4 regions of the Gordonia aquimaris genome follow, and region 4 is predicted to be linked to each of the others. Evidence: predicted binding sites of a transcription regulator. Region 4 holds the regulator's gene; each other region holds the start of a gene.
What was found. Region 4 encodes LexA, which represses DNA repair genes until DNA is damaged. Its sites were predicted from a motif close to CGAACANNTGTTCG; they were not measured.
Positions count from the first base shown of each region.

Region 1: a site for LexA is predicted at 2,405-2,418, ahead of OSB52_RS07145 (SAV_6107 family HEPN domain-containing protein). Genes of this name have one in related genera too.
Region 2: a site for LexA is predicted at 3,346-3,359, ahead of ruvC (crossover junction endodeoxyribonuclease RuvC). Genes of this name have one in related genera too.
Region 3: a site for LexA is predicted at 3,653-3,666, ahead of OSB52_RS02400 (HNH endonuclease signature motif containing protein). Genes of this name have one in related genera too.

Region 1 covers NZ_JAPKFM010000005.1:82,022-88,010, forward strand. The annotation lists gene OSB52_RS07135 (phytoene desaturase family protein) at 7-1,647, opposite strand; gene OSB52_RS07140 (GNAT family N-acetyltransferase) at 1,644-2,318, opposite strand; gene OSB52_RS07145 (SAV_6107 family HEPN domain-containing protein) at 2,633-3,106, shown strand; gene OSB52_RS07150 (SCO2097 family morphological protein) at 3,269-3,673, shown strand; gene mraZ (division/cell wall cluster transcriptional repressor MraZ) at 4,185-4,625, shown strand; gene rsmH (16S rRNA (cytosine(1402)-N(4))-methyltransferase RsmH) at 4,938-5,885, shown strand; gene ftsL (cell division protein FtsL) at 5,882-5,989, shown strand, end outside.
Region 2 covers NZ_JAPKFM010000013.1:1,267-7,255, forward strand. The annotation lists gene OSB52_RS13245 (helix-turn-helix transcriptional regulator) at 1-197, shown strand, start outside; gene OSB52_RS13250 (acyl-CoA thioesterase) at 252-1,106, shown strand; gene pdxT (pyridoxal 5'-phosphate synthase glutaminase subunit PdxT) at 1,103-1,732, shown strand; gene OSB52_RS13260 (YebC/PmpR family DNA-binding transcriptional regulator) at 1,829-2,581, shown strand; gene OSB52_RS13265 (nucleoside/nucleotide kinase family protein) at 2,588-3,208, opposite strand; gene ruvC (crossover junction endodeoxyribonuclease RuvC) at 3,388-4,056, shown strand; gene ruvA (Holliday junction branch migration protein RuvA) at 4,053-4,652, shown strand; gene ruvB (Holliday junction branch migration DNA helicase RuvB) at 4,681-5,769, shown strand; gene yajC (preprotein translocase subunit YajC) at 5,930-5,989, shown strand, end outside.
Region 3 covers NZ_JAPKFM010000002.1:107,583-113,571, reverse strand. The annotation lists gene OSB52_RS02425 (DUF2243 domain-containing protein) at 1-273, shown strand, start outside; gene OSB52_RS02420 (cytochrome c oxidase assembly protein) at 270-1,112, shown strand; gene OSB52_RS02415 (cytochrome P450) at 1,019-2,434, opposite strand; gene OSB52_RS02410 (PaaI family thioesterase) at 2,540-2,977, shown strand; gene OSB52_RS02405 (TetR/AcrR family transcriptional regulator) at 2,949-3,560, shown strand; gene OSB52_RS02400 (HNH endonuclease signature motif containing protein) at 3,687-5,282, shown strand; gene OSB52_RS02395 (LLM class F420-dependent oxidoreductase) at 5,374-5,989, opposite strand, start outside.
Region 4 covers NZ_JAPKFM010000016.1:51,630-57,618, forward strand. The annotation lists gene OSB52_RS15265 (1-phosphofructokinase family hexose kinase) at 1-861, opposite strand, end outside; gene OSB52_RS15270 (DeoR/GlpR family DNA-binding transcription regulator) at 891-1,661, opposite strand; gene OSB52_RS15275 (phosphoenolpyruvate--protein phosphotransferase) at 1,827-3,509, shown strand; gene lexA (transcriptional repressor LexA) at 3,529-4,305, opposite strand; gene OSB52_RS15285 (LysM peptidoglycan-binding domain-containing protein) at 4,868-5,155, shown strand; gene nrdR (transcriptional regulator NrdR) at 5,259-5,771, shown strand; gene hrpA (ATP-dependent RNA helicase HrpA) at 5,764-5,989, opposite strand, start outside.

The DNA.
Region 1 (5,989 bases), on a different contig from region 4:
TCGCGATCAGCGTCGACGCAGGGCGAGGTGTGCCGAGATGCGTCCGCTCGCCCCGGTCACCCCGCCCCCGGGATGGGTCGAGGCGCCGGCGAGCAGGATGCCGTCGGCGCCGGGCACCCGGTGCGTCGACAGATCGGGATGCGGTCGCCAGAAGAACATCTGGTCGATACTCATCTCCACGTGCATGATGTTGCCCCCGACCAGGCCGAGTTCGGTTTCGAGATCCTCCGGTGTCTGGATGTGGGTGTGGCGGATGTGATCGCTGAAACCCGGGGCATATCGATCGAGTTCGGCGGTCACCGCGGCTGCGGCGGCCGGGGCGGCAGATCGCCAGTCGGTGCCGTCGGCGAGGCGACGGGGATGCCATTGGGCCCACACGTTGAGCAGGTGTTCGCCGGGTGGCGCCAGCGTCGGGTCGATGGCCGAATAGCCCATCGCGACCACGGCGGGCCGATCGGGGAGTTCGCCGACGCTCGCGGCCGTATGGGCGCGCCGCAATTGTGCGCGATCGGTCACGAGCAGGCCCAGGGCGGAATGCACCCCGTGCGTCGGTAGGTCCGAGGGCAGGTCGGGGTAGACGGGCAGGGCGTCGGTGCCGAATCGGACGGCCATCCCGATGCCGTCGCCGACCGCGATCTGCGAACGCCAGCGGTTGATGATCGTCGGGTCGTATCCACCCGCGGCCAACAGATCCAATGTGGTGAGCACGTGGCAGGCGGAGATGACGGTCGTGGCGCAGTGACCCCGATCGGCGGTGCCGACCCGCCAGTGGTCGCCGCAGCGGGATATCGCGACCGCAGGCGAGTCGGTGGCCACCTCGCCGCCGTCGTCGGCGATCCGACGCAACAGGGCCTCGGTGAGCGCGCCGCTGCCACCCAGCGCCCGGCCGGGGGGAACATCGTGTTGGAGAGCGGCGAAACCGATCATCGGGGCCGTCCCGGGCGCGTTCATCGGTGGTCCGGACTGGGCGCCGAACCAGGCGAGGGCGGCCTTGAGCGGTTCGGCGACGAACCACCGGTCCAACAGCGCATCACCGGAAGCCATCAGTTCCTGGGTGAGCGACAGCATAGCGCCGGTCCTGCTCGCGATCGGGCCCGAACGCGCGGTCTCGGCGGTACCGGTGAGGCCGGTGAACGCCGTCGCGAATCGGCCGGGAGCGGCGGGCGCGTAGAACGACCGCATGACCGCGCGGGCGCGGGGGCGCCACACGGACACGAACTGTCGGTAGGCCTCGGCGTCCGCGACGCCCACAGCGGCCGCGATGGACGCACAGGTGGCCTCGAGGTCCCGGTGGAAGATGATCGGCGCCGTGGTGGCGGTGCCGGGGGCGAAGGCCCACGGGTCGCAGTCCACGTAGCGCAGTCCGTGGGTGGCCAGGTCCAGCTCGTCGAGGATCGGGGAGTGACGGATCATCAGGTGCGCCGACGACCCCCGGTCGACGCGGTAGCCCGGAAAGCGTTCGACGGTCGACACCGCTCCACCGGCGACCGTGTCGCGTTCGAGAACCAGGACCGAACGGCCCGCCTGGGCCAGATATGCGGCCGCGATCAGCCCGTTGTGGCCCGCTCCGATGACCACGGCGTCGCGTACCGGATGGGTGCGTGGCGCCGCGCGCAGCCCCTGCACCCCGACAACGCGCCCTGTCATCGTGGCCATGCCGATCGGCGGTGGTCGGTCGGGTTGTCGGGGTGCAGGGGCAGCGCGCGACCTAGGAATGCGAACGGCCGCGGGTCGCCGGTGAAGGTGAAGTGCCGCAACACATCGGTGAAGCCGAGGCGACGGTAGAGCGCCCACGCCCGGTTGTCCTCGGCGGGGATCTCCGGTGTCGACAGCAGGACCTTGCTCTCGGAACGGCCGGCCAACAGGCGATCCAGCAGCCATTGACCCAGCCCCTGCCCCTGGACGCTGGGGTGGACGTGCAACTCGGTGAGCTCGAAGTAGTCCTCGGTGATCGCGTCGATGTCGGTGTCGCTGCGCCCGGACTGCCGCAGCCCGATCCGCAACTGCTGGTTCCACCATTGGTCGCGAGCGCCGCGATAGCCGTAGGCGATGCCGACCAGGATCTCGTTGTCGGCGACCGCCACCGGCCGTGCCAGCCGCCGCGTGGCCATCAGCGGGGAGTCGAGCTGGGCCGACGGCACGGTCGCCACCGCCCCCACCGCACGCCACCCAGGGCGACCGATGTGCTCGCGCCACAGCCCGGCACGGTGGACCTCGGTGCCGCGCGGATAGTTCATCGCGGTCACGTAGATGGTCAATGCGGGCTCGAGCCAGGCGTGGGCGTCCTGCCCGGTCAGCTCAACGAGGCGGATCGTCAACGAAGATCTGTCCTCTCGTCGAACTCTCGGTATCCGGGTCGTCGACCGCTTGAAGCTGTCACACCCGCTAGCTATATTGAATATGTCGAACGGGTGTTCGATGAACCAGCCTCCGCAAGCTGTTCTCCGGCCCCGACGACGCTGCGGCGCCGGTCCGATGTGCGAACGAGGGAAGCGTTTGCTGTCGGACCGGCGTTGTACAAAGCAGTTGAACACGGCACCGGCACGAGAAGCGTGCGGGTGACAGCGATAGCAGGCAGTGCCGTGATCGTCTCTACAAGCACGATCACCGGTGATCAGTAGGGGAGGTGAAGATGCCGAATTCGCCCACATCGCGCCATGCGACGCCGGACATCGACCCGATCGTGGTCCGACGCAGCCGCGACCTGTTCGATCGCGCGCTGATCCTTTTCGACAACGCCGACGGGGTCGAGGACTCCGCAGAACGTTTCCGTCAGTACTACTTGACCGCGTTGCGAGCCGCGGGGGCCGTGCTCGAGATCCACGAGCCGTCGATTCGGCCCACTCGGCGTCGGCATTCGCGCAGCGCCTGGAACCGCCTGCCCATCGTGGTGCCCAAGCTCGCGGACCACGCCGAGTACTTCGCCCACCATTCGGGCATCCGCCTCGACATCGAGTCCGGACTCGTCCGTACGGTGGGTGAGACGACCCTCCGGCTCACTCGTCGGCAGGTGCTCGCGCTCCTCGATGATGTCGAGGACTTGCTCATCGCGCACGAACAGGGCAAGTTGTCCGAGCGGGAGACCAGTCCGGATCGGACGGCCTGAGGCGTGGGATTCGACGCAACCACGGGTAATGGTGGTCGGCGGATGATTCTGCTCGTATCATGAGGATTGAAGCCGTACAAGCGGCTCTTGGTGCGTCGATGACGACCGCGGACCTCCAGGGTCTGTGATCGGGGTCGGTGGAGTTGGGATAAAGGAGGGTCGGTGCCTCTTTCGGAGCACGAGCAGCGCATGCTCGAACAGATCGAAAGCGCTCTGTATGCCGAAGACCCGAAGTTCGCGTCGAGCGTCAAGCGTCGTCGTCTCGGAAGGTCCAGTGGTCGGCGTCGTCTGCAGGCGGTGGCGATCTTCGTCATCGGCCTGGTACTCCTCGTCGGCGGTCTCGTCGTCGAGGTCCGTGTCGGTGGGTTCCCCATCATCAGCCTGATCGGCTTCCTCGTGATGTTCGGCGCGGGCCTGATGGCGTTGTGGGGTGGTGACGGCCGCGGCTCCACGGGCAATCAGTCGGCGGGTGGGTCCGCCGCCAAGCAGCCGAAGGCCGGCGGGGCCAAGCGGAAGTTCTCCGAGCGCATGGAGGACCGCTTCAACCGTCGTTTCGAACAGGAGTAGACCACTCCCGAGACCGACTGATCGGTCACACTTGCGCAGAGGCCGCACACCGTAACGGTGTGCGGCCTTCGTCGTGCTCGGCCTTTGTTGCCGGCGTCGGCGTCGGTGGTGACCGGAACCGACCCGCGTGACCGGAACCGACCGGCGACCCGTGTCGTCCCGCGCGGCCCCATGGAGTCCTCCGTCGGATTCCGTCGTCGTCGCCACCATTCCCTACCCGATTCCCCACCTTCCCCCACCCGATTCCCCACCTTCCCCCACCGGCCGTCGAAAGTCGCTTCACCAGCATCTTGAGATGTCGTGAGTATCAGCAGTAACGGCGTTGTCGACCTATACACGCCGAGCGTTCGAACTTCCTGCCACCAAACATCACGGGTTTGAACTGGTCTTTTACGATCGTGTGGGGCAACCGTGGGGTGTTTGGGGTGGAAAGTGGTGGAAAGTGGGGTACTGTGGCATCACTGGGTGAGGCGGACCGGACGTCGAACCCGGTGGGGCAGGAGGTGGCGACATGTCCGTGCGATTTGTCGGCACCTACACGCCCAAGTTGGACGACAAGGGGCGACTGACGTTGCCCGCCAAGTTCCGCGACGCGTTGGCAGGAGGCGTGATGGTCACACGAGGCCAGGACCGCAGCCTGTCGGTGTATCGAGCCGAAGAGTTCGATGCGATCGCCGAGCAGACCATGGCGGCTTCGCGGAACAACCCCGAAGCGCGGGCCTTTCAGCGGTACTTCTTCGCGAGTACCGATGAGCAGCGCCCCGATGGGCAGGGCCGGATCACCCTGTCGGCCGAACACCGGACATACGCGGGCCTGTCGAAGGAATGCGTGGTGATCGGTGGTTTCGACCACCTCGAGATCTGGGATGCACAGGCTTGGCGTGATTACCAGAGTGCACACGAGGAGGACTTCTCCGCCGCGGGATCTGCTGCGCTGGATGCCTTGCTCTGAGCGGCGTCCACCAGCAGACAGACATTTGAACAGCGGATCGGGTGGGTCGAGGCCTCGGCCCGGCGCGACCCTGGCGTACTTCCCCAACGCCAGGTGCGTGATCGGGTCGAGACCCCGCCCCATCGGACACGCCGGCACAGCTGGTGCCGACGCCAACGTCACAGGGGTCGACTCTCTCGTCGAGAGCTTCCCGAACCGCACAGTCCGAGGAGAGGGTCGGTGAACGAACGTCACGAGGAACCGGGAGAGCCCGGCGGGCGATCCCGCGGTTCCTCGCCGCGGCACCGATCGGGTGATCACGGACACCTCCCGGTGATGGCCGACCGGATGATCGAACTCCTCATGCCGGCGCTGACCGGGTCGCGGCGTGACATCGATCCGGTGGTGGTCGATGCGACGCTCGGTGCGGGAGGCCACACCGAACTCCTGTTGGATGCGCACCCCCGGGTCCGCGTGATCGGCATCGACCGTGATCGTGCCGCCTTGGCCATCGCCGAGGACCGGCTTGCGCGCCACTCGGACCGATTGGTCCTCCGCCAGGCGCGCTTCGACCAGATCGGTGACGTGGTCGCCGACCTCGACATCGATCGGATCGACGCCGCGTTGTTCGATCTGGGTGTCTCGTCGATGCAGCTCGATCAGTCCGATCGCGGGTTCGCCTACGCGGTCGACGCGCCCCTGGATATGCGAATGACCGCAACCGAGACGCTCACCGCTGCGGAGATTCTCAACACGTACTCACACGGAGACCTGGCGCGCATCCTGTCGCAGTACGGGGAGGAACGGTTTGCCGGGCGTATCGCGTCGGCCGTCGTGCGTGAACGTGAGCGCCGACCGTTCGACACCAGTGCGCGGCTGGTCCAGTTGCTCTACGACACCATTCCGGCAGCCACCAGGCGGACCGGCGGGCATCCGGCCAAGCGGACCTTCCAGGCGCTGCGTATCGAGGTCAATCACGAGCTCGACGCGCTTGAGCGCGCCTTGCCTGCTGCGCTGTCGCTGCTCCGCGTCGGCGGCCGGGTCGCGGTGATGAGCTACCAGTCACTCGAGGACAAGATCGTCAAACGAGAGTTCGTGTCCCGCACCACATCCACATCGCCGAAAGGCCTCCCGGTGGAACTGCCGGGTTCGGCGCCGGACTTCCGGCTGGTCACCCGCGGTGCGGAACGTGCCGACGAGGCGGAGCAGGACCGCAACCCGCGATCGGCTCCGGTCCGGGTGCGGGTGATCGAACGGGTCGAGGAAAAGGATCTCCGATGACTGTGCTGCACGACACCGACGTCGCCACGCCCACCGCCGACGCCGCCGGAGAAGCAGGCGATGCCCCGCGTGCGGGTCGGGCCCGACGACGGACCGGCGAACGC
Region 2 (5,989 bases), on a different contig from region 4:
AGGTGCTTCGGACCTGGTTGATGCTGGAGACGAAACCCGCTGTGGCGCAATCGTTGTACATTTCACTCGGCACGGTGAACACCCATCTCACGCGCATTCGGGCCAAGTACGCCGATGTCGGTCGGCCGGCGCCGACAAAGGCGGCCCTGGTGGCGCGGGCGGTCCAGGATGGCTTGATCACCCTCGACGAACTCTGACGCGGCCCCACCGCACCGAACAGATCGCGACGGTGCGCGCGATACTGTTTTCCCGTGGCAACCATCGAGGAGATCCTCCAGGTCGAGGCGATCGAGACCGACATCTACCGCGGGCCGGCGTTCCGTAGCCATCTGCAACGCACCTTCGGCGGCCAGGTCGCAGGCCAGGCTCTCATGTCGGCGACGCGCACCGTCGACGCCGACTTCGCGGTGCACTCGCTGCACGGCTACTTCCTCCGTCCGGGGAACCCCGACCTGCCGGCGGTGTTTCTCGTCGACCGCATTCGCGACGGCCGGTCGTTCACGACGCGCCGGGTGACCGGCATCCAGCAGGGCGAGGCCATCTTCACCATGTCGGCGTCGTTTCATGTGCGGACCGACCACGGCATCGAGCATCAGGACCGGATGCCCCCGGTTCCGTCGCCCGACGATCTACCCGACCAGATGAACGAGCTGTCCGACGAAGCGAAGGCAGTCTTCAAGGAGTGGCAGGAGTTCGATCTGCGCCTGGTGCCGCGCGAGCAGATGCCGACCTCGAGCTATTTCGCGGCGCAGCAGCGTGTGTGGTTCCGCCATCGCCGTCGGTTGCCCGATGACCAGGTGTTCCACGTGGGCACGCTCGCCTACATGAGCGACATGACCCTGTTGGGGTCGTCGAAGGTGCCGCATCCGGGGGTGGAACCGCAAGCCGCATCCTTGGACCATGCGATGTGGTTCATGCGGCCGTTCCGCGCCGACGGATGGTTGCTGTACGACCAGACCTCGCCCTCCGCGGACGCCGGGCGTGCGTTGACCCAGGGGCGGATCTTCGATCTGGAGGGTCGGATGGTCGCCGCCGTCACCCAAGAAGGCCTGAGTCGGACGGGGCGCGACATGCCGGCCGATCAGCACGCGCGGCGGGACCGGTGAGCGCCGTCGGAAATCCGCGGATCGGTGTGCTCGCACTGCAGGGTGATGTCCGTGAGCATCTGGCGGCACTGTCCGAGGCCGACGCACAACCGGTGACGGTCCGACGGCCGGCAGAACTCGCCGACGTCGATGCCATCGTCATCCCCGGTGGTGAATCCACCACCATGAGCCACCTGCTCGGTGTCCTGGATCTGTACGACCCACTCCGTGAGCGGCTGGCCGCCGGCATGCCGGCGTATGGGTCGTGCGCCGGCATGATCATGCTGGCCACCACCATCCTCGACACCCGGCCCGACGCCCGTCATCTCGATGCATTGGACATCACTGTGCGGCGCAACGCTTTCGGACGTCAGGTGGCGAGCTTCGAGACAGATCTGCAGTTCCATGGCGTCACCGATTCCGCGGGTGACCCGCCGATGCGGGCGGTGTTCATCCGCGCTCCGTGGGTGGAGTCGATCACGCCCGACGTGCAGGTACTCGCCCGGGTGCCCGAGGGGCCCGCGAAGGACCGGATCGTTGCGGTCCGGCAGAACAACGTCCTGGCCACCTCGTTTCACCCGGAGGTGACCGGGGACCGCCGAGTGCACCGCTACTTCGTGGAGATGGTGCGGGAGTCGGGAGTGTGAGCCTCGACAACCCGCACCGGTAAGATCGAGGAGTTGGGCGGATCGTCATCGCACGGTCACGTTCGTCATTGACGTCTATACGGATGCGGGAGTGTCATGAGCGGCCATTCCAAATGGGCCACCACCAAGCACAAGAAGGCGGCCATCGACGCCAAGCGCGGCAAGATGTTCGCCAAACTGGTCAAGAACATCGAGGTCGCGGCAAGGACCGGTGGCGGCGACCCGGCCGGCAACCCGACACTGTACGACGCCATCCAGAAGGCGAAGAAGACCTCGGTACCCAACGACAACATCGAGCGTGCGCGCAAGCGCGGCGCGGGCGAAGAGGCCGGCGGCGCCGACTGGCAGACCATCATGTACGAGGGCTACGGGCCCAACGGGGTGGCGATCCTCATCGAGTGCCTGACCGACAACCGCAATCGCGCGGCCGGCGAGGTGCGCACCGCGATGACGCGTAACGGCGGCAACATGGCCGATCCCGGCTCGGTGGCGTACTTGTTCACCCGCAAGGGTGTGGTCACGCTGGAGAAGAACGGGCAGTCCGAGGACGACGTCCTGCTGGCCGTTCTCGACGCCGGCGCCGAGGAGGTCAACGACCTCGGCGAATCGTTCGAGGTGGTCAGCGAACCGACCGACCTCGTCGCGGTGCGAACGGCGCTGGTCGATGCCGGCATCGACTACGACTCTGCCGAGGCAGCGTTCCGAGCGTCGGTGGACGTACCGGTGGACGCCGAGGGCGCGCGCAAGGTGTTCAAACTCATCGACGCACTCGAGGACTCCGACGACGTGCAGAACGTCTACAGCAACGTCGACGTCAGCGACGAGGTATTCGCCGAACTCGACGCCTGACCGGCGTCATCCCGCACGGCGTCGCATGCGGATGGCCGGCCGGTCCGGGTGGTCGTAGCGCACGTCGATGTCGGCACGCGGGGCATCTTCCGCGCCGGCCAGCAGCGCGGGGATCGTCCAGGCCATACCGGGCGGTGTATGTCTGCGCAGGGCGCCCTCACTCATCAGCAGTGCGATGGTCGTATCGACGTCGAGTCCGGAACCGAGTAGCAGAGGGCCGGCAATGAGGATGACCTGGTCGGCGGCGGCCGGACGCGGAGCGTCACGAAATGATCGGTCGCGCGCGGCATCCCAGAGCCGGGGCAGCCAGCGACCGTGGTCGCGGACGGCCTCGATCACCTCACGGCGTAAGGCATCGTGGTCGAACCAGATTGCGCGATAACTCTCGGTGTCGGTGTGTCCGTATTCAAGGCGGAGCGAGGCGGGCCGGAGGAAATCGGCCGTCGAGACGACGGCCGCAGCACGACCCCGTGTGGTGAGCCGGGTGGCGACCCGTTCGGCAAGATCGACCGGTCGCGCCGCGTCGGCACCGTCGATCGCCATGATGTGGATGCCTGAGTGGAGTTCGGCGACATCGGCACACATCTGTTCGAGGCGGTCGGGGGTGATCGGTTCATAGGTGGCCATGGCGTCCGCCATTGTGTCGTGTTGCTCACCGGTCCGCACTCGTGCAGTCCGCATTCGTGCGGTCCGAATTCGTGCGGCGCGCATGCGTGTCACTGCGTGTTGTTCGCGGGTGGTGTCGGATGCGGCCGATAGAATCTCGAACAACTGTTCGGAACATCGAAGCGGTGACGGAGGTGCGTGTGCGCGTGATGGGAGTCGATCCCGGATTGACGCGGTGCGGGATCGCGCTGGTCGAGTCGGGACGCGGGCGCACGGTCACCGCGCTCGACGTCGACGTGGTGCGGACCTCCGCGGACATGGAGCTCGCCGACCGGCTGATGGCGGTGTACACCGCCGCCTGTCACTGGCTCGACGTGCACCAACCCGATGTGGTCGCGATCGAGCGCGTCTTCGCCCAGAATCAGGTGTCGACCGCGATGGGTACCGCGCAGGCCGGCGGGGTCATCGCGCTGGCCGCAGGACAGCGCGACGTCCCGGTGCGGTTTCACACGCCATCTGAGGTCAAGGCCGCGGTCACCGGTAGTGGCCGCGCCGACAAGGCCCAGGTCACTGCGATGGTGACGCGGATTCTGGAGATGCAGACCAAACCTCGACCGGCCGATGCCGCAGACGCGCTGGCGCTGGCGATCTGCCACTGCTGGCGGGGGCCGATGACGGAGAAGATGGCGCAGGCACAGCGCCGTGCCGACGAGCTGGCCCGACGACACCGGTCGCGGATCGCCCAGGCTGGTCGGGAACGCGCAGTGCAACCCGGCGCGACGCATAGCGGCCGGGCCCAGCAGTCCGCGAACCAGACGAACAAGAGCCAGGCGGGTAGGACCCGGGCCGGGAACGGGGGAGTGGCATGATCGCGTCGGTGCGTGGGCCAGTGGTGGATGTGGCCCTCGATCACCTCGTCATCGACTGTGGGGGCGTCGGCTACCGAGTGCTGGTGACGCCGGCGACGGTCGGCGCGGTGCGTCGTGGCGAGGAAGCCACCTTGCTCACGTCGATGATCGTGCGGGAGGACTCGATGACCCTGTACGGGTTCACCGACTCCGATGCGCGAGCGCTGTTCACCCTTCTGCAGACCGTCACCGGTGTCGGGCCACGCCTGGCGATGGCGGTCTTGGCGGTTCTCGAACCCACCTCGCTGCGCCGCGCGCTCGCCGAGTCCGACGTCAAGGCACTGACCACGGTGCCGGGAGTGGGTAAACGGGTAGCCGAGCGACTGGTGGTGGAACTGCGCGACAAGGTCGACGCGCCGACGGCGGGCCAAGCGGGAGTGGCCGCGTCGCCGGTCGCCGGGTCGATTCGTGATCAGGTCGCCGAAGCGCTGGTGGGGTTGGGGTTCACCGCCGCACCGGCCGACAAGGCCGTCACGGCGGTGCTCGCCGACGAGCCCGATGCCGATGCCTCCACCGTGCTACGCAAGTCGTTGGCCCTGATGGGCAAGAGCCGATGAACGACCACGTGACAGCGGGGGAGACCGCGTGACAGAGACCTCGCCTGATCCCGACGATCGCCCGGTGAGTCCCGACGAGTTGCATGCCGACGGCGACTTCGACGCGGGGCTGCGGCCGCGATCGCTGGCCGACTTCATCGGTCAACCCCGTGTGTGCGAGCAACTCGAGCTGGTGCTGCATGGCGCGAAGGGTCGGGGCAGCACCCCCGATCACATCCTGTTGTCGGGCCCACCCGGGCTGGGCAAGACCTCGTTGGCGATGATCATCGCCGCCGAGATGGGGGCCGCCATCCGGGTGACCTCCGGGCCCGCGCTCGAACGCGCCGGTGACCTGGCGGCGATGCTGTCCAACCTCGTCGATGGGGACGTGCTGTTCATCGACGAGATCCATCGCATCGCCCGTCCTGCCGAGGAGATGCTGTACCTCGCCATGGAGGACTTCCGCGTCGACGTCGTCGTCGGCAAGGGGCCGGGTGCCACCTCGATTCCCTTGGACGTCGCCCCGTTCACGCTCGTCGGCGCCACCACTCGATCGGGATCACTCACCGGCCCGCTGCGTGACCGGTTCGGGTTCACCGCGCACATGGAGTTCTACGAGACCGACGACCTCGTGCAGGTGCTGCGCCGATCGGCGGGCATCCTCGGTATCCGGTTGCGCGACGACGCGGCCACCGAGGTCGCGCGGCGGTCGCGGGGCACCCCGCGGATCGCCAATCGTCTGCTGCGCCGCGTCCGCGACTACGCCGAGGTCCGTGGCGACGGCGTGATCACCGTGGATATCGCACGGGCCGGACTCGCCGTCTATGACGTCGATGACCTCGGCTTCGATCGGCTGGACCGTGCCGTGTTGGGATCGCTGGTGCGGGGATTCGGTGGCGGGCCGGTCGGTGTCTCGACGCTCGCGGTGGCAGTCGGGGAGGAACCCGCCACAGTCGAAGAGGTCTGCGAACCGTTCCTCGTGCGGGCCGGGATGATGGCGCGGACCCCACGCGGGCGGGTGGCGACAGCGGCGGCCTGGCATCACCTCGGCCTCACACCACCGGCGGGGGCCATGAATGCCAGTTTCGGGGTGCGTAGCCGCGACGTCATCACCGACAGTCTCTTCGACGACCTGTGACCGGCTCGCGGGACCACCCCACGGGACGTGGCACACTGGTTGGAGCCGCCGGATGAGTTGGTGTGTCCGAGCGTGCCTGCGATCGGCCGCCACCTGAGCGGTCGAAACGGGCAAAAGCCCTGAAATCACCACGACCGAACCGACAAGGATTGTTGCCGTCATGGAGTCCCTCTTCTTCCCCCTTTTGCTGGCCTTGCTGGCCGGATTCATGTTCCTGAGC
Region 3 (5,989 bases), on a different contig from region 4:
TTGCTCTACAGCCGGGTCACCGACGCCCGCCGCCGGCTGTGGACGTCACGGGCACTGTGGGGTTGGGTCCTGGTCGGCTGGGGCATGTTCAACCTGGTCGAGGGAGTCATCGACCACCACATCCTGCGGATTCACCATGTCCGCAGCGGTGATCACCAACTGCTGTGGGATCTCGGGTTCCTGGTCCTGGGCGCGCTACTCGTTGTCGGCGGATGGTTACTGCAACGCACCGCTCGACCGGTTCCTGGCGTCGACTCACTCGCAGGACAATGAACACGCTGGCACATGGCGCCGAGACCGCAGTTCCCACCGGCACCATCGCTGTCCTGGTGCTGGCGGCATTTGCCGGGACCACGTATGTTCTCGCTGCGCGGCGGCGCCACAGTGAGAACCGCGGCTGGGATCATCGGCGCACGGTCGGATTTCTGACCGGGTTGGCCTTACTGCTGGTCGCCGCCCGGCCGGCGACATCCGATGGGTTCGCCGACCACATGCTCGGCCACCTGCTCATCGGAATGTTTGCCCCGCTGGCGCTGGTGTTGTCTGCACCGTTGACCTTGCTGCTGCGATCTGTGCCGCCGTCGGTGGGCGCCGCGATCACTCGACTGTTCCGCTCCACACCGGCGCGTGTGATGACTCATCCGATCGTGTTGCTGACAGCCAACATCGGAGGTCTCGCGGCGCTGTACTTCACCGGCCTCTTCGGTCTCTCAGAGCGGAACAACCTCGTACATTCCGCGATCCACGTGCATTTCTTCGTGGTCGGATACCTGTTCGCCTGGATGATCGCCGGACCCGACCCCGGGCCACACCGGCCCGGCGTGCGGACCCGGCTCGTGGTACTCGGTGTGGCCATCTTCGGACACGCCGTGATCGCACAGCTGCTCTACGCGGGATGGTTTGTCGCGATCGACGCCCCGGCCGCAGAGATCCGTGCCGGTGGCACGCTCATGTACTACTGGGGTGACATCGCCGAGATCCTGCTCGCACTGGCGCTTCTGGTGACCTGGCGGCCGGATCACCGCAGCAGGGCGGGCGCACGTCGCGGCACAAGATCGAGTTCGAACCCCTTGGGCACCATGGTGAGTCGCTCGTCCACCGCGAGTTCGTAATCGGGGTCACCGGAGAGGTCGTATCGATGCAGGATGCGCGCGAGCACCAGTACCGATTCATGCAGCGCGAACTGGCGGCCGATACAGGCCCGCAACCCGGCACCGAACGGTTTGTAACTGTGCGCGGGACGCTTCTTGACGTTGGCCGGGAGGAATCGATCCGGGTCGTAGACATCCGGATCGTCCCAGACGGACGGATCTCGGTGAACGAAGCCGAGCACGATGATCGCCCAGTCCTGCGGCCGCATCCGGTAGGCGTCGGCCAGCATGGTCTCGCCCCGCGGGCTGCGGGCGAAGGCCGGCACCGTCGGCCAAATGCGCAGTGCCTCATCCAGACATCGGCGTATGTAGCGAAACTTCGGAATCTGCTCGAAGGTCGGCACCGCGTCCGAGTCGTCACCGAGGATCTCGTCGGCCTCCTGTTGCGCCTTCGCCAGGCAATGCGGGTTCCGCGACAGGTAGTACAGCGTGAATGACAACGCACCCGAGGTGGTTTCGTGGCCGGCCACCAGGAAAGTCAGAATCTGATATCGAATGTTCAACGGTGACAGTCGCTCCCCGCTCTCCGGGTGAGAGGTGTTGAGCATGATGCCGAGCAGATCGTGATCGTCGGAAGATGCCGAACGTTCGGCGATGAGGTCGTCGAGCATCTTATCTACATACGCCTGCTGGCCCGCGTTGCGCCGATCGATGAGCCTGCCGAGCAGCGCGCCTCCGGGCGCCGTCAGCAGACCACCCTTGCGACGCCCGGTTTCCAATGCTCGGATCATGGCGCCGACAAACGGATGCGGTTGCTGACTGGTGAAGGACCCGAAGTCGTGGCTGAACGCCGCACGACTCAGCGTTTCCATGGTCAGTTTCGTCATCGACTGCGTGACGTCCACCGGTCCGGCCTGCCGTTCCCAGAACGCGAACAGTTCATCGGCGGTGGCCAGCATGATCGGGTGATACGACTGCATCGCCGACTTGGTGAACGCGGGCATCAGCAGTTCGTGTGCCAGTTGCCAGTTGGGTTCGTCGTTCTCGGCGGTGAACAGCCCGTCGCCGGCGTATTGCCGCAGGGCAGTGATCGCCGGTGGCAGCGCCTTGCAGAACCGCGTCTCATCGCAGAGCTCGGCGGCGAGCTCTGCACTAGACACGAACACGAAGTTCTGCCGAAAGATCCGCATCTCGAAGATGGGGCCGAGGTCGGCGCCCCACGCAAGCAAATCCAGGATGGGGTGTCTGGGGCTCGAGACTCCCAGGTCACCGATGAGCGGTTTGCGACGGCCGGCGTGCGGAAAGATTTGCCCCGACCAGTCGTTCTTCAGCGTCCTGACCACAGTTCGACCCTGCTCCCGGCGGATAGGCGTGTCAATCCATCCACGGATGGATTCTATCCGGGAGCACTCTTGACACACACAATAATAGAGAGCAGTCTCTGATAAATGATTGACCTGGATCTGGCACGTACGGTGCTTGACGCCCAGCCGTTCAGTCGCATGCTCGGCGCACGCCTGACTCACATCGGCGACGATGGCGTCACACTGGCAGTCGACGTCCGCGACGATCTGCGTCAGCAGTACGGCTACATCCACGGCGGGGTGCTGAGCTACCTCGCCGACAATGCACTGACCTACGCCGCCGCGCTCGGTCTCGGTCCGGACATCGTCACCAGCGGCTTCTCGATCGAGTACCTCTCCCCCGCCCGCGGCGGGCGTGAACTGGTCGCCCACGCGACACTTGTCCACGCGGGCCGAACCAAAGCCGTTGCGCGATGCGACATCAGCATCATCGGCGACGATGGGACACGGCGTGCGGTGGCCGCCGCGCAGGGAACGAGCATGGTCCGGGGCCGTGGGTCGAAAACCGCGCTTCAGCATTGACGAGATCCTCGACGCCGCACTCGAACTGGTCGTCGAGGACGGCCCAGCGGCGGCGACGGCATCCGCCGTCGCCCGTCGTATCGGGGCGCCGTCGGGGTCGGTCTATCACCGCTTCGCCAGCCGCGACGAGCTGATGGCCCGGCTATGGCTACGCTCCATCGCGCGATATCAGGAGGGCGTCGTCACCGCCTTGCGGCGCGACGATGCCACCGAGGCCGCCCGAGCCGCGGTCGCGCACTGTTTCGATTGGACGGCCGCGCATCCCGGGGAGTCCGCGCTGCTGCTGCAGTACGACAAGCAGGACCTGTTGCGCTCCTGGCCCGATACACTCGCCGCCGAACTCCGGACGCATAATCACCACACACGCGAAGTCGTGCGAGCATACGCTCGACGACGATTCGGCTCATCCGATGCCGAGGTGATGGATCGGGTCACGTTCGCACTCGTCGACCTGCCCTACGCGGCCGTACGACGACATCTCCCCGACCGCGGCCGGCCTGCAGAGTGGTTGCGCGACTTCACCCTACGGTCCGCCGAGGCGATACTGGCCGAAGTTCCCACCAGGATTACGGACTCTTCGTAACGCGAGGTCGGGTGTGACTCCACGACCCTCCGCACTGTCGCCGACGTACCGGGAAATTGACAGTTGCAGGCATCAAAGTTTGGGGCTACTCTCGAAGATACGTTCGAACGACAGTCGGGGGATTCAGTGTCGGGCACGGATCAGGTCAGTGAGGTGCAGCAGCTGTATGCGCAGTTGCATGACCTGCTCGACCGTATCGATGCCGTCGACACCACCCCTGCCATGGATGACGCAGTGCTCGATGTCGCCGAACAACACGAACGTGCCCACCGCCGGATGAGTCTGATCGGGCATCGCCGCATGATGGACTGCAACGACCGCGGTGTGCCCGGCCAACTCGGCTACCGCCACATCGGCGAGATGATGGCCCACCATCTACGCATCCCCGATCACCGCCGCCGCATGCGACACATGCGGGCCCTGGCGCAATTCCGGTCCCTGCAGGGCGAACTCACCCCACCACGCTATGCGGGGCTGGCCGCGGTGGTCGCCGACGGCGCCGCCACACCCGCCCACGTCGATGCCGTGTTGAAAGTGGTGAAGAAGATTCCCCGCTCGGTGCCACTCGACGTCGCCGAGAAGGCCGAGGCGATGTTGGCCGAGTTCGCCCGCACCCTCACACCGAAACAGATCCTGAAGGCCGGCGCCGAACTGTTGAGCCGCATCGACCCCGACGGCACCCTGGCCGATGAACGCGACCGCGCCCGGCGTCGTTCGGTACTCATCGGCGACCAAGACGACCAATCGATGAGCGAGTTCGACGGTGCCCTCACACCCACCACCCGCGCCATGCTCGACGTGATCCTGGCGAAAATGGCCGCCCCCGGGATGAACAATCCCGACGACAAGGACTCCCCACGCGGCGCGACTCTCGACGCCGACATCGAGAAACTGAAAGAGGCAGCCGGGCGCGACAATCGATCCACCGGCCAACGCAACCACGACGCCCTCGAAGCCCTGTTCAAGCTGGTCCTCGACGGTGGGGTACTCGGCAAGAGCCACCGCGGTCTGCCGCCACACATCATCGTCAAGGTCAACGAAACCGATCTGCGGGATCGTGCCGGGTTCGGGCACACCGCGACCGGCACCCAGCTGCCCATCGCCGACATCATCGAGATGGCCGCCGAGGCGCAGTTCCACCTCGCCGTGTTCAAAGACCACACCGCCCAACCGCTGTATCTGGGCACCGCCAAACGCTTCGCCAACCAGGCGCAACGGCTGATGCACTTCGCCCAAGACGGCGGCAGCGGATGCTCCAAACCCGGCTGCTCGAATCCGAGCGCGATCGTCGAAATCCATCACGCCGACAAGGACTGGGCCGACGGCGGCACCACCGACATCGACACCACCGCACCAGCCTGCCCACCACACAATCGGATGGTCGGCCCCAACCCCGGACAATGGACCACCCGCATCATCCGCCACGGCCGTGACGCCGGCCGCGCCGGATGGTCACTGAACCCACTCGACGGCAGCCCACCCGGACCACCCCAGGTCAACCGGATACACGAGGTCGGCGAACTCTTCGAACACTACCTCCGCGGCGGCACGATCAGCGAGGACCCACAGCCCGCCGAAACCAAACCACCGGCTGCGGACGCGGCGGTTCGGCGCAAGCCGATCTCGCCGGCACGACTCGCCGCACGTACTCGACGACGCAAACAGAAACGACGCCGCACCAACCACCACACCCGACAACGACTCCTGGCCCGGGTGCGATAGGTCCCGCGAGACTCTCGCGCGCCCGCCGATCACCGGCGCGTGAAACTGCACACGCGGGTGATCGCTGGGCGCGCGAGAATTTTGCCGACGGTCACACCAGCGTCGCCAACTGCCGGATCGTTGCCACATCACGTGCGGTCACCATCAACATGGAAACGCCCGCGGCCTCCCACTGCTTGATCTGAGCACGCACCTCATCGGCGGTGCCGGCGATCATCGTCTCGCGCACCATCTCGTCGGGGACCGCGGCCATCGCCTCGGCCTTGCGGCCCTGGAGGAACAGTGCCCCGATCTCGTCGACCGCGTCGCCGTAGCCCATGCGCCGATACAGCTCGGCGTGAAAGTTCTTCTCCTTGGCGCCCATTCCGCCGACGTAAAGCGCTGTCGACGGCCGGTACCGCTCCACGGCCTCGGCGATGTCGTCGGTGATGACCACCTGCACTGTCGCCGCGACCTCGAAGTCGTCGCAGGTGTGTCGGGCCCCGGGGCGCGCGAATCCTTCGGCCAGCCAGGCCTCGTACTGATCGGCCAGACGCAAACTGTAGAAGATCGCAAGCCATCCGTCGGCGATCTCCGCGGTCTGCGCCACGTTCTTCGGCCCCTCGGCGCCGAGCCAGATCGGAATGTCGGCTCGCAAAGGATGAGTGATCGGTTTGAGTGATTTGCCGAGTCCCGTCGATCCGGGCGCATCGGGCGGGTACGGCAAC
Region 4 (5,989 bases):
GATGAGATAACCGGTGAGGGCAGCGTCGCCGGCGCCGACGGTGCTGCGCGGCACGATGGGCGGTGGGGTCGCGAACCATGCGCCTGTCGAGGTGACCAACAGGGCGCCGGCGGCGCCGAGAGTGGCGAGGATCGCCGCCCCGGTGCGGTGCGCCAGCACGGTGGCGGCGGCGACCAGGGGAGCGTGGTCGCCACGCGCGGATGCCGTCGACAACTCCGCCGGGTCGACACCGGTGGCCTCGGCGAGCTCTTCCTCGTTGGGCTTGAGCAGATCGACCGGCCCGGTGACCGCCGCGGCGAGCGGAGCGCCGGAGGTGTCCACCGCCACCCGGCAACCCGTATCGGCAAGTGCGTCGACGACCGTGCGGTACCAGTTGTGCGGCAGCCCCGGCGGCAGCGAGCCGCACAACGCCACCCAGCGGGCATCGCCGGCATTGGCGAGGACCAGCTCGGTCAGTTCGGCGGCCGACGCGTCGTCGAGCACGAAACCGGGTGCGTTGACCTTCGTGGTGGTGCCGTCGGGGTCGACGATGGTGACGTTGGACCGGACCTCACCGTCGATCGCGAGTGTCAGGTAGGGCAACGCGACCGAGTCGAGCGCCGCGAGCAGCGGGTCACCGGCGCGCGCCGGGAGCAGTGCCCGCGTTCCGATACCCGCAGCGGATGCCACCCGGGCGACGTTGACGCCCTTGCCGCCCGGTTCGGTGCGGACGTTGCTCGCACGCTGGACCGCGCCATGGCTCAACGGCGCGGTCAGTTCCAGCGTCCGGTCCAGACTCGGATTTGCTGTCACGGTCACGATCGCCGGCGAACGGCCGGGGTCGACCCGGCCGGCGGCCGAAGCCGGGTGGGGGTCTGTCATGGATTCCCTCTCCGTGGTGTGGTCGGTGATCACGCGATCACCGTCTCGATGCCGTGGTCGGCGAGTGCCCCCGCGAAGTCGGGGTCGATACCGGTGTCGGTGATCAGTACGTCGATGTCGGCGAGCGCGGCGAAGGACGTGAGATCTTCATGGCCCGCCTTCGACGAGTCCGCCAGAACGACGACGCGGTGGGCGGAACGGACGATCGCCGACTTGATCGCTGCCTCGTCCGGATCCGGGGTGGACAGACCGTGGGCGATGCTGATGCCGTTGGTGCCGACGAAGGCCGTGGTGATGCGCAGCCGTTCGAGTGCGGCGACGGTGTCGGCGCCGACCATCGCCTGGGTGAGTCCGCGGACTCGGCCGCCGAGCACATGCAGGGTCTCGGCGCCCTGTGCGGCCAGGGCGCCGGCGATGGGAATGCTGTGGGTCATCAACGTCAGTCGGCGGTCACGGGGGAGTGCGAGGGCGGCCTGGTAGGTGGTGGTGCCGGCGTCGATGAACACCGACCCGCCGTCGGGTGGGAGGAAGCGCGACGCGGCCGCACCGATCGCGAGCTTCTGGTCGGTGTGCGACATCAGGCGTTCGTCGATGCCCTGTTCGCCGACGACCGGCGTCGCGCCGGGACGTACGGCGCCACCATGGACGCGCTGGAGGTGTCCGTTGCGTTCCAGCACAGCGAGATCGCGGCGGACGGTCTCGCTCGTCACGTCGAACAACGAGGCCAAAGCGGTGACCGAGGCGCGGCCGTTGACCCGTACCTGGTTGGCGATCGCCTGCTGACGTTCTTCCGCGTACACGATGTCCTCGTCTGTTGATTTGATTGGCGTTGGATGTGGGTATATCTGTGTTTACGCCTGTTTATGTTGACAAGTCAAGGTTTTCTTGTAACTTGGATCACAACGGTGACCAGTGGATCGTGGCGGCACACCGTGGCCCAGCCCGTCGGACAAGTGAGGATCTCGGTGGAGCACACACACGTACTGAACGGAACGCCGGTCGTCGGCGGACACGCCTACGGGCCCGCGATCTGGCCGGGTGAGCGTCCGGTGTATGATCCGGCCGTCGCCGCCCCAGTCCTCGAGGACGAACGCGACGTGGAGATCAAGCGGTTCACCGACGCGGCGGCCGCGGTCGCGGGGAGGCTGCGGGAGCGGGCATCACACGCCTCGGGTGCCGCGGCGGAGGTGTTGTCGGCGACGGCGGGTCTCGCCGAGGACCGCGGGTGGACCGGCGCGGCCTCGAAACTCATCACGACAGGGACGCCAGCGCCGGCGGCAGCGGTCGCCGCGACCGACCAGTTCGCGGAGATGTTCACCAAGCTCGGCGGCCTCATGGCCGAGCGCGTCACGGATCTCAACGATGTCCGGGACCGCGTGGTCGCCGAACTACTGGGAGTCCCCGAACCCGGGGTTCCGGAACCCGCCGAACCGTCTGTGCTGTTGGCCGACGATCTTGCTCCGGCCGACACGGCGGGACTGGACCCGACAAAGGTCACCGCGCTGGTCACACGGCTGGGCGGCCCGACCAGTCACACCGCGATCATCGCGCGACAACTCGGGATTCCGTGTGTGGTGGCGGTATCCGGCCTCGGTGAGGTGGCCGCCGGGACGACGGTGCTGGTCGACGGTACCGCGGGCACCCTGGAGGTCGAGCCGGATCCCGACGACGCCGCCGCGCGCGTGGCCGAGAGCCGGCGGATGGCGGAATTGGTGGCGGCCTGGGCCGGACCGGGAGTGACCGCCGACGGGCGACCGATCGCGGTCCTCGCCAATGTCGCCGATGGCACGTCGGCCCGGTCGGCGACCTCCCACCCGGTAGAGGGTGTCGGCCTGTTCCGCACGGAGTTGGCGTTTCTCGACCGCGCGGACGAGCCCTCGGTGGAGGAGCAGACGCGGCTCTATCGCGAGGTGCTCGACGCCTTCGAGGGGCGCAAGGTGGTGATCCGGACCCTCGATGCGGGCTCCGACAAGCCGCTGAAGTTCGTCACGCAGATCGAGGAGACCAATCCGGCACTCGGCGTGCGTGGCAACCGGATCGTCGATGCTCATCCGGGCATCCGGGCGGCCCAGCTCGACGCGATCGCGGCAGCCGCCGACGGACATCAACCGACGCCGTGGGTGATGGCGCCGATGATCGCCTCGGCGACCGAGGCCGCGGAGTTCGCCGGGGAGGTACGCCGACGCGGACTGATCGCCGGTGTGATGATCGAGGTGCCGGCGGCAGCGATCCTCGCCGAATCGATCCTGGCGGAGGTCGACTTCGTGTCGATCGGAACCAACGACCTGACCCAGTACACGATGGCCGCCGACCGGATGTCGGCGGAGCTCGCCGCTCTCACCGATCCCTGGCAGCCCGCGGTGCTCACCCTTATCGCCGGCGTGGCGCGCGCCGGTCAGGCCGCCGACAAACCCGTCGGGGTCTGCGGCGAGGCGGCAGCCGATCCGTTGCTCGCGTGTGTGCTGGTCGGACTCGGGGTCACGTCCCTGTCGACTGCGCCCGCGGCCTCGGCCGCGGTCGGCGCCAGGCTCGCGGAGGTGACCGTCGAGCAATGTCGTGCGGCCGCCGAGGCTGCCCTGGCGACGGCCGAACCCGCCGCGGCGCGTGCTGCTGCGACTGCGGTGCTGGCCGGCGCAGTGGTCGGCTGAGCGGCCGGCCCGCTCGGGTTCAGACCCGACGCATCACGGTGACGACCTTGCCGAGAATGGCTGCGTCATCGCCCGAGATCGGGTCGAACAGATCGTTGTGCGGCATCAGCCAGACGTGGCCGTCCTTGCGCTTGAAGGTCTTGACCGTGGCCTCGCCGTCGATCATCGCTGCCACGATGTCGCCGTTGTCGGCGACACTCTGCTGGCGTACGACCACCCAGTCGCCGTCGCAGATCGCCGCGTCGATCATCGACTCGCCGACCACGCGGAGCAGGAACAGTGAGCCCTCACCGACGAGTTCGCGGGGCAGCGGGAACACGTCCTCGACGGCTTCCTCGGCGAGAATGGGTCCACCCGCCGCGATCCGGCCGAGGACCGGTACGAACGTCGGGGTGGGCAACTGCGCGCCATCGCCGGATGCGGCCGTACCGCCCGGTGGGATGTGCTGGTCGCCGTCTTGGATGTTGACCGCGCGTGGGCGGTTGTGGTCGCGCTTGAGTAGACCTTTGCGTTCCAGGGTCCGCAGCTGGTGGGCCACCGACGACGTCGAGGTGAGGCCGACGGCATCGCCGATCTCCCGGATGCTCGGCGGATATCCGCGCTCGCGGACCGAGGCGCGGATGTACTCGAGCACGCCTCGCTGACGAGGGGTCAGGCTAGCCTCGACGACTTCCGGATCGGCGACCGCGCTATCCGACGCCTCCGTATCGGCTCCGGTCGGCGCCTGCGCCTCGGGTTTCGGCTTGCTGCTGATCCCGCGGGACGCGCCGCGCCGCCCGCCGGCTTTGTCGCTCATCGGTCGAGTCCTTCCTGTCGCCGAAACCGGCAGTGGCCGATTACGGGTTGCCGGTCTGGATCGAAAAACTGCTGGTCTGTTCGGGGAGACTGCTCGGCTGGTTCGGAGCTGCTGTTCAGGGCCCATCCACGCACGTCACCATGTCGCCGACAGTAGCCGAACATTTTGACATGTTCAAACATGTGTTCGACGTGTGTCGAGACATTGTCGGACCCACGTGCTACAAATCGAACATGCGTTCTCTCGAACACATGAGCGACGTGCGTTCGAGAGGCGCCCGAGGTTCGATCCGACTCGTTCCCAGGAGGACACGATGAGCACAGCGACCCTTCATCGGCAGACGCAGTACGCACCGGCTGCGTCCCCGATGCACCCGGCATCCGGGCGCCCTGCAGACGTCCCGACGCGCGACAGAGTCCCGGCCGGGCATGTCTCCCGACCGCGGCGGCGGGGGCGATATGACTCCACTGGGCCCACGAGGCGTCGACCGGGCGGGTCCGGTGCCCCCGCGGCACGGGTGTCGGGGACGAGTTGTGCGTCGCCGGGAGTCGACCGTAGGTTCGTGCGTCGACGCGCGACGGCCGCAGCCGTGGTGCTCGGTGGGGCGCTCGCGGTGCTGGTGTGGGCGGTCGCCATCGTCGGCTCCAACTATGCCGCGTCGGTGCAACCGAGCCCTACCGGGACCGAGGTGGTCCACGTGCGGCAGGGTGATTCGTTGAGCTCCATCGCCGATCGCATCGCGCCGGATGTGCCACGCCAGGCCGTCATCGAGCAGATCGTCGAACGCAACAAACTCGCCGGCTCCGGCCTGCGGGTGGGGCAGGCTTTGATCGCACCCGCATACAGCTGAGGGCCTGACGGTATCCTCGATGGCACAGGGTCCGGCCGGGAACCGGCACGGCGTGACGGGTGACCGGTACGCCGGTGTGTCCAGAGACGTGCGTGAGGATGACATGCGCTGCCCGTTTTGCAAGAACGAAGACACCAAGGTCATCGACTCGCGTGTCGCCGACGAGGGGCAGGCGATCCGACGGCGCCGTTCGTGTGCGGAGTGCGGTCGCCGATTCTCGACCGTCGAGAGTGCCGTGCTGTCGGTCGCCAAACGCAACGGGGTCACCGAGCCGTTCAGTCGGGAGAAGGTGATGCGCGGGGTTCGTCGGGCCTGCCAGGGCCGAGACGTCGCCGAGGACGCGCTCGCCAAGTTGGCCCAGCAGGTCGAGGATGCGGTCCGCGCATCGGGATCGGCCGAGATTCCCAGCAATGAGGTGGGGTTGGCGATCCTCGGTCCGCTGCGTGATCTCGACGAGGTGGCCTATCTGCGCTTCGCCTCGGTCTACCGGTCATTCGACTCGCTGGAGGACTTTCAGCGAGAGATCGACGACCTGCAGGGCAATCTCACCCACCGCTCCGAGGCCGATTCCGGGGTGGTTGATGAGCGGGTCAGCGTCACCGACGGTCTCAGCTGAACTGATCGAGGGCGCGGATCGCCCGCTTCTCCGAGATCGGCCGTGCGGTGCCCAACCGCTGCGCGAACAGTCCCACCCGCAGTTCCTCGACAAGCCAGTGCGCGTGTTCGTCGAACGCATCCCGGCGCGCCGCAGCGAGGTGCGTTGCACGCTGATTCCAATGCGTCACAACACGATCGATGGATGCCAGGGCGGTACTGTCGCGGCCGGCAGCTGCG